2 regions of the Streptomyces sp. NPDC038213 genome follow, and region 1 is predicted to be linked to the other one. Evidence: riboswitches for the same ligand, from Rfam matches in the RefSeq annotation. Region 1 holds a riboswitch; the other holds the start of a gene.

Region 1 (5,392 bases):
GGATGTACGGGTCCTCGAGCGCGGACTCCATGCGCTCCATGTCGGTCGCGAAGTACGCCGAGATGTAGCCCTTGTCGAAGCGCATGCCCTCGGTGAGCTCGAGCTCCAGACCGAAGGTGTTCGACTCCTCGACGGTGATGACGCCTTCCTTGCCGACCTTGTCCATCGCCTCGGCGATGAGCTCGCCGATCTGGGTGTCGGCGGCGGAGATGGAGGCCGTGGAAGCGATCTGCTCCTTGGTCTCGACATCCTTCGCCTGCTCCAGCAGGGCGCCGGAGACGGCCTCGACGGCCTTCTCGATGCCGCGCTTCAGAGCCATCGGGTTGGCACCGGCGGCCACGTTGCGCAGGCCCTCGCGGACGAGCGCCTGGGCCAGGACGGTGGCGGTGGTCGTGCCGTCGCCGGCGACGTCGTCCGTCTTCTTGGCGACTTCCTTGACCAGCTCGGCGCCGATCTTCTCGTACGGGTCCTCCAGCTCGATCTCCTTGGCGATGGAGACACCATCGTTGGTGATCGTGGGGGCGCCCCACTTCTTCTCGAGGACGACGTTGCGGCCCTTGGGGCCGAGGGTGACCTTGACGGCGTCGGCGAGCTGGTTCATGCCGCGCTCGAGACCGCGCCGGGCCTCCTCGTCGAACGCGATGATCTTGGCCATGTGAAGTGGTCCTCCCGGACTGGGGTGGATTGCTCCGGACCGCGCCTGGCGCCCGCGACGGACGGCCTGCGTGAGCGGCGGTTTCCTTCCCGCCGACCCCGCGGACCTCACCGACCCGGTCCTCGTTTTTGTCACTCTCACCAGGAGAGTGCTAACGCCAATGATTAGCACTCGACCCCCTCGAGTGCAAGCGCCTTCCCATGACCCGGAAGGAAGGCCTGGCCAGGACGCACGAAGGGCCCGCACCCTTGTCGGGTACGGGCCCTGCGCGCGTGAAGTGCGTCGTGGCCGATCGCGTCGCGCTCAGTTGGCGGACAGCTTGACCATGTCCGCCTGCGGACCCTTCTGGCCCTGCGAGATCTCGAACTCGACTCGCTGACCTTCTTCAAGGGTGCGGTAGCCGTCCATCTGGATCGCGCTGTAGTGGACGAACACGTCCGCACCACCGTCGACCGCGATGAAGCCGTAGCCCTTCTCCGCGTTGAACCACTTGACGGTGCCCTGAGCCATGCCTAACTCCCCTGTTACTGGCCCTTGCGCAGGACCACACTGCGCAGGACCGCACTTCGCGGTCCCGGGTCAGAAATTGCGTCGGAACGCGTCGACCGCGGCTGAATGTATCCGGACCGACGCTGTCTGCAACAGGTCAGTCCGACGAGAATTCAGGACAGGGAGAAAGCGCGACTTCCGGCGATTTCGACACAGATTCCCGGGCAACTCGGGCGGGACAAAACCGGCCTCAACCCCCATACGGGGCAAGGACTTTGGCCCGATGTCGACGCTCACATGGCCAGCGCATATGCGCCCGGCAGCAACAAAAGCGGGCACTACCCCAACCCTACCGCGCCCAACCAAGCAGAATTGCCCCCTCCGCTTTTGCGGAGAGGGCAATCCGGGAGAACAAGCGGAAGGTACGGGAGGGGCTCAGCAGCCGCCCGCGACCGCCGGGATGATCGAAACGCCGGCGCCGTCGGGCGTCGCCGTCTCCAGGCCGCCCTCGAAGCGCACGTCGTCGTCGTTCACGTACACGTTCACGAACCGGCGCAGCGCGCCCTGGTCGTCGAGCACGCGCGCGGCGATGCCGGGGTGGCTGGCCTCCAGGGAGGCGATGACCTCGGCGAGGGTGGCGCCCTCGGCGGGGACCTCGGCCCGCCCGCCCGTGTAGGTGCGCAGGATCGTGGGGATGCGGACGTTGACGCTCATGGCTCTACTGCCTTCCGTTGGTGCAGGGGGGATGGTCAGGCCAGGCCGGCGGCGCGGAACGCGTCCAGGCTGGGGCGGATGACGGCGGTCTGGCCGGTGTCCCCGGCGACCGCGTCGAGGGTCTTGAGGCCGTCTCCGGTGTTGAGGACGACGGTGGTGAGGGCGGGGTCGAGGACACCGTCCTCGATGAGCTTCTTCGTGACGCCGACGGTCACGCCGCCCGCGGTCTCGGCGAAGATGCCCTCGGTCTGCGCGAGCAGCTTGATGGCGTCAACGACCTGCTCGTCGTTGACGTCCTCCACGAATCCGCCGGTGCGCCGGGCGATGTCGAGGACGTACGGGCCGTCGGCCGGGTTGCCGATCGCCAGGGACTTGGCGATGGTGTTCGGCTTCTGCGGGCGGACCACGTCGTGGCCGGCCTTGAAGGCGGTGGACACCGGGGAGCAGCCCTCGGCCTGGGCGCCGAAGATCTTGTACGGCTTGTCCTCGACCAGGCCCAGCTTGACCAGCTCCTGGAGACCCTTGTCGATCTTGGTGAGCTGGGAGCCGGAGGCGATCGGGATGACGATCTGGTCGGGCAGCTGCCAGCCGAGCTGCTCGCAGATCTCGTACGCGAGGGTCTTGGAGCCCTCGCCGTAGTACGGGCGCAGGTTGACGTTGACGAAGCCCCAGCCCTCGCCCAGCGGGTCGCCGATGAGCTCGGAGCAGAAGCGGTTCACGTCGTCGTAGTTGCCCTCGATGCCGACGAGGTCGCCGCCGTAGACCGCGGCCATGACGACCTTGCCCTGCTCCAGGTCGTGCGGGATGAACACGCAGGAGCGGAAGCCGGCGCGGGCGGCGGCGGCGCCGACGGCTCCGGCCAGGTTGCCCGTGGAGGAGCAGGAGAGGGTGGTGTAGCCGAAGGCGCGGGCGGCCTCGACGGCGATGGCGACGACGCGGTCCTTGAAGGAGTGCGTCGGGTTGCCGGAGTCGTCCTTGACGTACAGCTTGCCGGTGACTCCGAGCGCCTTGGCGAGGTTCTCGGCGTCGACGAGCTTGGTGAAGCCGGGGTTCAGGTTCGGCTTGCCGGCCACGTCCGCGGGGACGGGCAGCAGGGGCGCGTACCGCCAGATGTTGGCCGGGCCGGCCTCGATGCGCTTGCGCAGGGCCTCGGGGTCCCCCAGCGGCAGCTCGTACGCCACCTCGAGGGGGCCGAAACACTCGGCACAGGCGAAGAGGGGACCGAGGTCGAAGCGCGTTCCGCACTCGCGGCAGGAGAGGGCGACAGCGGGACCGAGGTCGACCGTGTCGGCCTGTGCGGGGGTAACAGTCTGTACAGCCATGATGGCGAGGCCCTTTCTCCTCATCTTCCCCATGGCGGACGTCGCCATGAGACGGAATTGGCACCTTCCCGAGCCGGGAGCCTCGCGGCGACGATGCGCACGAGACCGGCTGGAGGGTTGCCGGGGCTTCAACGGGCCGTGTCCCTCTGCCCCTCTGGATGAGCGGTATTCGATTGTCGGCGCGGCATTCGACCCCCGACATGCGATGGTCGTCCGCGTTGTTCAAGACTGTAACCGAAGGTGCGGGTGTCTGAGACAGGCGTCCGAACCGCGAGATGGATCACAAAAGGGGAGTACGGACCGTGCTGGAAGAGGTGGAGCGCTGGCTGGCCGGCCGGTCCTGGACGGCCGCGGACCGTCCGCTCGACCGGCTGCTCTCGGCCAAACGGGCTTCGGGGACGACGGTCAGCGTCGTCCTGCCCGCGCTCGACGAGGAGGAGACGGTCGGGGAGATCGTCGAGGTGATCCGGCGCGACCTCGTGGAGGCCGTCCCGCTGGTGGACGAGCTGGTGGTGGTCGACTCGGGCTCCGCCGACCGGACCGCGGAGGTGGCCGCGAAGGCGGGCGCGCGGGTGGTGCACCGGGACGGGATCCTGCCGCGGATCCCGGCCCTGCCCGGCAAGGGCGAGGTGCTGTGGCGCTCGCTGCTGGTCACGGACGGGGACATCGTGTGCTTCGTCGACGCGGACCTGCGGGACTTCTCGGCGGACTTCGTCTCGGGGATCGTCGGCCCGCTGCTGACCGACCCGGAGCTGCAGTTCGTCAAGGCCATGTACGACCGGCCGTGGACGGGGACCCCCGGCGGCGCGGGCGGCGGCGCGGGCGAGCCCGAGCAGGGCGGCCGGGTCACCGAGCTGGTCGCCCGCCCGCTGCTGAACCTGCACTGGCCGCAGCTGGCCGGATTCGTCCAGCCGCTGGGCGGGGAGTACGCCGTACGGCGCTCGCTGCTGGAGCGGCTGCCGTTCCCCGTGGGGTACGGGGTCGAGCTGGGCCTGCTCGTGGACGCCCTGCACACGGTCGGGCTGGACGCCCTCGCGCAGGTGGACGTGGGCGTGCGGCTGCACCGCCACCAGGACGGGCGGGCCCTCGGCCGGATGGCGGCGGCCATCTACCGGACCGCCCAGCTGCGGCTCTCGCGCGGGCACCTGGTGCGGCCGGAGCTGACCCAGTTCGAGCGCGGGCCGGAGGGCTTCGTGCCGCGGACCTACCCGGTGGACACCGAGGAGCGGCCGCCGATGCGCGAGGTCGAGGAGTACGCCGTACGCCGCGCCAGCGGACCCGCGGCCTGAGGCCCGCACACCCCCGCCGCAACCGGCGCGCGCCGTCTCCCGCAGCCCGCGCGCGCCGGTTGCGGCAGCTTTGGCCGGAAACAGCCGGAACGTTTGAGCGGAACCGAGCCGGGCTAGGTTCGCCGCATGGCTTCCCAGGTGCTCGTCGCAGCGAACCGTGGCCCGCTCACCTACTCCCTGGCGGGGGACGGCTCACTCGCCGCCCGCCGCGGCGGGGGCGGCCTCGTCTCCGGACTCTCCGCCGCCCTCGCGCAACAGCCGGACGCCCTGTGGGTGTGCGCGGCCCTCGGCCCGGCCGACCGCGAGGCCGTGGCCCGCGGGGTCTCCGAGCCCGGGGTCCGGATGCTCGGCATCCCCGAGGAGGTGTACGACGCGGCGTACAACGGGATCGCGAACAGCGTGCTGTGGTTCACCCACCACCAGCTGTACGAGATCCCCCGCGAACCGGTCTTCGACGCCGCCTTCCGCCGCCAGTGGGAGGCGTACACCGCCTACAACCGGACCTTCGCCGAGGCCCTGGCCGCCGAGGCCGCGCCCGGAGCCGCCGTCCTCGTGCAGGACTACCACCTGGCACTGGTCCCCGGGCAGCTGCGCGCCCTGCGCCCCGACCTGCGGATCGCCCACTTCACCCACACGCCCTGGGCCGCGCCCGACTACTTCCGGATGCTGCCGCACGAGGTCCGCGGGGAACTGCTGGAGGGGATGCTCGGGGCCGACCGGGTGGGATTCCACACCCCCGTCTGGGCGGACCTGTTCGCCGGCTGCGTCCGTCAGCACGGGCTCGGGGACCGGCTCGGGGACCGCCTGGCGGTGTACCCGCTGGGCGTGGACGGCGAGGAGCTGCGGGAGCTGGCCCGCCGCCCGGCCGCCGAGGACCGGCTCGCCGCCCTGCGGGCCGAGACCGGGGACTGCCTGACCGTGGT
Region 2 (5,392 bases), on a different contig from region 1:
GTGGCCCGCCACGACGACCTGGCGGACATCATCCCCGGCCGCATCAGCAAGATCCCCGGGGTCGAGGCCACCGACACGCACGTGGCCTTCCGCACCTACTCCCAGCACGACCTGGAAGCGGCCTTCGCGATCGGCCTGGACGCCTGACCGGCGCGGGACGCGCTCAGCGCCGGTCGAGCGCGTCCAGCGCCGCGGCCAGCGCCCGCTTGACCTCGGCCGCCCACGGCACCGGCTCCCGCCCGGGCCCCCGGCCCCCCGCGGCCCCGGGCGCCCCCGGGACCCCGCGGTCCACCAGCACGTACAGGGCCCGCAGCGTGCGCAGGGTGTTGGAGACGTAGGCCGGGACGGGTCCCCGGCCGCAGGCGGCCAGATCGGCGGCCACCGGGGCCAGCCAGCCCACCGCCTGCTCGCGGGTGAGGTCCGGGCGGGCCAGGATCCGGCCGGCGGCGAGCGCGAGCCGGTCGTCCTCCCGCTGCTCCAGCACGTGGCCGGTGCGCACCAGCAGGCGGTCCGCCGCCAGCACCAGCATCCGGGCGGGCGCCACCTCCGGCCGCCGGCCGAAGCTCCCCAGCAGGTCGGCCCCGTGGGCCACCGCGTGCAGCCAGCCCCGTGCGGCGTCGTGCCCCCGCAGGTCCGTCTCGGCCGGGTACCAGTCCGCGAAGGCGTCCACCCACGCGGCCCGGAAGTCGCCCGCGCCCACGAGCATGTCCAGCACCAGCGGTGCGAACGTGCGTGCCTGGACCTCCGGGTGCGCGAACCGGGCCGCCATCTCGTCCCCGAGCGCGAGGCGCGCCTCCGGGCCGACGACCCCGCGGGCTATCCACGTCGACAGGACGGAGTAGGCGGCCCCGTCGCGGACCTCCGGGTCCGGGTCGGCCAGGGCCCGCGAGAGGCCCCGGACCAGTTCCCCCGGGTCCGCGCCGGCCGGTACGGCGTACTCCCGGGCCCTGACGTCCTCCCAGAAGGCGATGGTCGCGGCCCGCCCGTTCATCGTGATCACCTGGGCAGGGTAGGCCCCCCGTTCCCGCCCTGCCAGGCAATTTCCACCGGGCCCCGCGGGCCCGCACGACCCGCTCAGACGGCCGGGACGCAGCGGCCCTCTTCGGTGCGGTACTGCCACTTGGCCCCGTCGGCGACCAGCTCGCGCACCGCGCGCACGAACCGCTCGACGTGCTCGTCGGGGGTTCCGGCGCCGAAGCTGACGCGGATGGCGTTCAGGGAGCGCTCGCCGGTCTCGCCCTCGGGCGCCCCGCACTCCCCCGGCTCCCGGCTCTCGCCGCCCAGCAGGGTGCGTACCAGCGGGTGGGCGCAGAACAGGCCGTCGCGGACGCCGATCCCGTACTCGGCGGACAGGGCGGCGGCGAAGTGGGAGCTGTTCCAGCCGTCCACGACGAAGGAGATCACCCCGACCCGGGCGGCGTCCTCGCCGAAGAGGGAGAGCACCTTCACCTGCGGGACCTGCGCGAGGCCCGCGCGGACCCGGCGCACGAGCTCCTGCTCCCGCGCGACGAGCCGGTCGAACCCGGCCTCGGTCAGGGCCCGGCAGGCCGAGGCGACGGCGTACACGCCGATCACGTTCGGGGAGCCGGCCTCGTGCCGCGCTGCGGTGGTGTGCCACTCGACGGCCACACCGCCGTCCTCGCGGCGGGAGACCTTGCGGGAGGCTCCGCCGCCCGCGAGGTAGGGGTCCGCCGCCTGGAGCCAGTCGGCGCGGCCCGCGAGCACCCCGGAGCCGAAGGGCGCGTACAGCTTGTGGCCGGAGAAGGCCACCCAGTCCACGTCGAGCTCCTGCACGGACACCGGGTGGTGCGGGGCCAGCTGGGCCGCGTCCAGGACGATCCGGGCGCCGTGCGCGTGGGCCGCGGCGGCCAGCTCCCGTACGGGCCACAGCTCGCCGGTGACGTTGGAGGCGCCCGTCACGCACACCAGCGCGGGGCCGTAGGGGTCGCGGGCCGCGAGCGCCCGCTCCAGGGTCTCGACGGCGGCGGCCGGGGTGCGGGGGGCGTCGAGGTAGGTGACGCGGGCGTCGCGCCAGGGCAGCAGCGAGGCGTGGTGCTCGGTCTCGAAGACGAACACCTCGCAGCCGGCGGGCAGGGTCTGGGCGAGCAGGTTCAGGGAGTCGGTGGTGGAGCGGGTGAAGACGACCTGGTCGTCGGCGCGGCAGTCGAGGAACTCGGCGACCGCGGCGCGGCTCTGCTCGAACAGGTCGGTGGACAGCTGGGAGAGGTAGCCCGCCCCCCGGTGCACGCTGCCGTAGTAGGGGGCGTACGCCGCCACGTCGTCCCACACGCGCTGCAGGGCCGGGGCGCTGGCCGCGTAGTCCAGGGCCGCGTACGTGACCTCCCCGCCGGTCACGAGCGGGACGGTGACGTCCCGGCCGAGCACGGGCAGCGGGCCGGTGCAGGAGGCCTCGGCCCCGGCGGGGGCGCAGTCGGCGGTGGCGGTGGCGGCGGTGTGCGGGTACGCGGACATGGCGGGGTCTCCCGGGAGAAAGAAGGTGAATGGCTTCGCAACACCCGTCCGCGGGCACGGCGGTACGCCGAAGGGCGGGGGAAATCCCGCTGCCCGGAAGGGGGTTGCCTCGACGCACGGAACGGACCGGTGCCCGTACGGAGGGGTGAAGAAGGGGCGCTACGCGCCTATCGCATTCGCTTGCTCACGAAAACCGCTCCTCGACTGACCAGGACCCCTGGTGGTTCGAGGGGTCCGCGCTTGCCGCCAGGCTCTTGCCTGCGACCTGGTCATCACCCGGGGCACCCCGCCACGGACGGAGGGTTGCCGGACAGCAAGCCGGGGCCTAAACGCTGTCACTCGTGACCTGTGCAGCATCCTGCCACACGTCCCAGCATGTGCAAACCCCGGTCCACATGGCGGACCGGGGTTCGGCGCGGCACGGCCTCGCGGGCGGGCCTCAGGCGTTGCTGGCGGCCACCCAGCGCTCCAGGGCGGCGCGGGCGGCGCCCGAATCGATCGACTCGGCCGCCCGGGCGATCCCGGCCTCGATCTGCTCCTCCAGCGGGCCCCCGCCGGGCTCGACGGCCACCAGGGCGGCGGCGGAGTTCAGGAGGACGGCGTCCCGCACCGGGCCCGTCTCCCCGGCCAGCAGCCGGCGGGCCACGTCCGCGTTGTACGAGGCGTCCGCGCCGCGCAGGGCGGAGACGTCCACGAGGCCGATGCCCACGTCCCGCGGGTCGAAGGCCTGCTCGTGCACCCGCCCTTCGCGCACCCACCACACGCGGGAGGTCGCGGTGGTGGTCAGCTCGTCCAGCCCGTCGTCCCCGCGGAAGACCAGGGCGGAGGAGCCGCGCTCGGCGAGCACCCCGGCCACGATGGGGGCCATCCGGGCGTCGGCGACCCCGGTGGCCTGGGAGCGGACCCGGGCCGGGTTGGTGAGCGGGCCGAGGAAGTTGAAGGTGGTGCGGATGCCGAGCTCCTTGCGGGCCTTGGCCACGTACCGCAGCGCGGGGTGGAACTTGACCGCGAAGCAGAAGGTGATGCCGGCCTCCTCGGCTACCTGCGCCACCCGCTGCGGGGTCAGGTCCAGGTTGACGCCGAGCTTCTCCAGCACGTCGGAGGCCCCGCTCGCGGAGGAGGCGGCCCGGTTGCCGTGCTTGACCACCTTGGCGCCCGTACCGGCCACGACGATGGCCGACATGGTGGAGATGTTGACGGTCTTGGCGCCGTCGCCGCCGGTGCCCACGATGTCGACGGTGCGGCCCGGCACCTCGATCACGTTGGCGTGCGCGTACATGGTGCGGACGAGGCCCGCGATCTCGGCCACGGTCTCGCCCTTGGCCCGCAGCGCCACCGCGAAGCCCGCGATCTGGGCGTCCGTGGCCTCGCCGCGCATGATCAGGTCCATCGCCCAGGCGGTCTCGTCGGAGGTCAGGTCCCTGCCGCCGAGCAGGGCGTCGAGTACGCCGGGCCAGGTCGGGCCCGCCACGCTGTCGCCGCCTGCCGGGGTCACAACGTTCATGGTCCACTCCTGGGTCCACAGCCGGATACGAAGGGCCTCAGCCTATCCAGCCCCCGGGAACGGCGAAGAGCCCCGTCCAGCGTGTGGACGGGGCTCTCACCGTGGCGATCGGTTTTCAGCCGGACCGCGCGGACCGGCTCACTGCCGTGCGGGGATCAGTGGTGGCCGTGGCCGCTCTGGATCTCCTTGTACTCCTCCGCCGTGGGCTTCGGAATCTGGTTGTCCTCGCCGAAGTAGCCCTTGCTGAGCTTGACGCGGACCTTCTCCAGGCGGCCGACCTTGCGCTCGACGCCGTTCTCGTCGACCGTCGGGCCGATCTCGGCCGGCTTGTACTGCTCGTGCGAGGTGAGCGTGTGCAGCTGGCCGGGCGACAGGGGCTCGTGGACCTCGACGAACTCACCGTGCGGGAGCCGCTTGATGATGCCGGTCTCGCGGCCGTGCAGCACCTTGTCGCGGTCGCGGCGCTGGAGGCCCAGGCAGATCCGCTTGGTGATGACGAAGGCGATGACCGGGCCCACGAAGAAGCCGATGCGCGCGAACCAGGTGATCGAGTTGATCGACAGGTGGAAGTACTGCGCGAACATGTCGTTTCCACCTGCGATCAGCAGGATGAAGTACCAGGTCAGCCAGGCCACACCGAAGGCGGTGCGGGTCGGGGCGTTGCGCGGGCGGTCCAGGATGTGGTGCTCGCGCTTGTCCCCGGTGACCCAGGACTCGACGAACGGGTACACGGCGATCGCGACCAGGACCAGCGGGAAGATGATCAGCGGGACGAACACGCCCAGGACGAGGGTGTGGCCCCACAGGTTGATCTCCCAGCCGGGCATCGCACGGATCAGGCCTTCGGAGAAGCCCATGTACCAGTCCGGCTGCGCACCCGTGGACACGTGGTCCGGGATGTACGGGCCGAGCGCCCAGATCGGGTTGATCGAGGCGATCGCGGAGATGGCGGCGATGACACCGAAGACCAGGAAGAAGAAGCCTCCGGCCTTGGCCATGTACACCGGCAGCAGGGGCATGCCGACGACGTTGTTGTTCGTCTTGCCGGGACCCGCGAACTGGGTGTGCTTGTGGTAGAAGACCAGGATCAGGTGGGCCACGAGCAGGCCCATCATGATGCCGGGCAGCAGCAGGATGTGGATCGAGTAGAACCGCGCCACGAAGTCGTGGCCGGGGAACTCGCCGCCGAAGAGGAAGAACGAGATGTACGTGCCGACGATCGGCACGGACAGGATCGCGCCCTCCATGAAGCGGACACCGGTGCCCGAGAGCAGGTCGTCCGGCAGGGAGTAGCCGGTGAAGCCGGTGAACATGCCGAGGACCAGCAGCAGGAAGCCGAAGACCCAGTTGACCTCGCGCGGCTTGCGGAACGCGCCGGTGAAGAACACGCGCATCATGTGCACGAGCATCGCCGCG

What was found. A riboswitch is a leader RNA that binds a small molecule or an ion and turns the genes downstream of it on or off. The one in region 1 is predicted to bind S-adenosylmethionine.
Region 2: another riboswitch for S-adenosylmethionine. It lies ahead of ACZ7JZ_RS04620 (aminotransferase class V-fold PLP-dependent enzyme); the one in region 1 lies ahead of thrC (threonine synthase).

Annotation. Positions count from the first base shown of each region.
Region 1 is NZ_JBVJYM010000003.1:22,477-27,868, reverse strand. Features, by position in the region: gene groL (chaperonin GroEL) at 1-655, opposite strand, end outside; gene ACZ7JZ_RS05460 (cold-shock protein) at 959-1,165, opposite strand; gene ACZ7JZ_RS05455 (MoaD/ThiS family protein) at 1,580-1,858, opposite strand; gene thrC (threonine synthase) at 1,894-3,180, opposite strand; SAM riboswitch class I at 3,198-3,345, opposite strand; gene ACZ7JZ_RS05445 (glucosyl-3-phosphoglycerate synthase) at 3,483-4,469, shown strand; gene ACZ7JZ_RS05440 (alpha,alpha-trehalose-phosphate synthase (UDP-forming)) at 4,596-5,392, shown strand, end outside.
Region 2 is NZ_JBVJYM010000002.1:423,447-428,838, reverse strand. Features, by position in the region: gene ACZ7JZ_RS04630 (Lrp/AsnC family transcriptional regulator) at 1-147, shown strand, start outside; gene ACZ7JZ_RS04625 (DUF2785 domain-containing protein) at 164-991, opposite strand; gene ACZ7JZ_RS04620 (aminotransferase class V-fold PLP-dependent enzyme) at 1,075-2,472, opposite strand; SAM riboswitch class IV at 2,704-2,819, opposite strand; gene trpD (anthranilate phosphoribosyltransferase) at 2,912-3,976, opposite strand; gene qcrB (cytochrome bc1 complex cytochrome b subunit) at 4,132-5,392, opposite strand, start outside.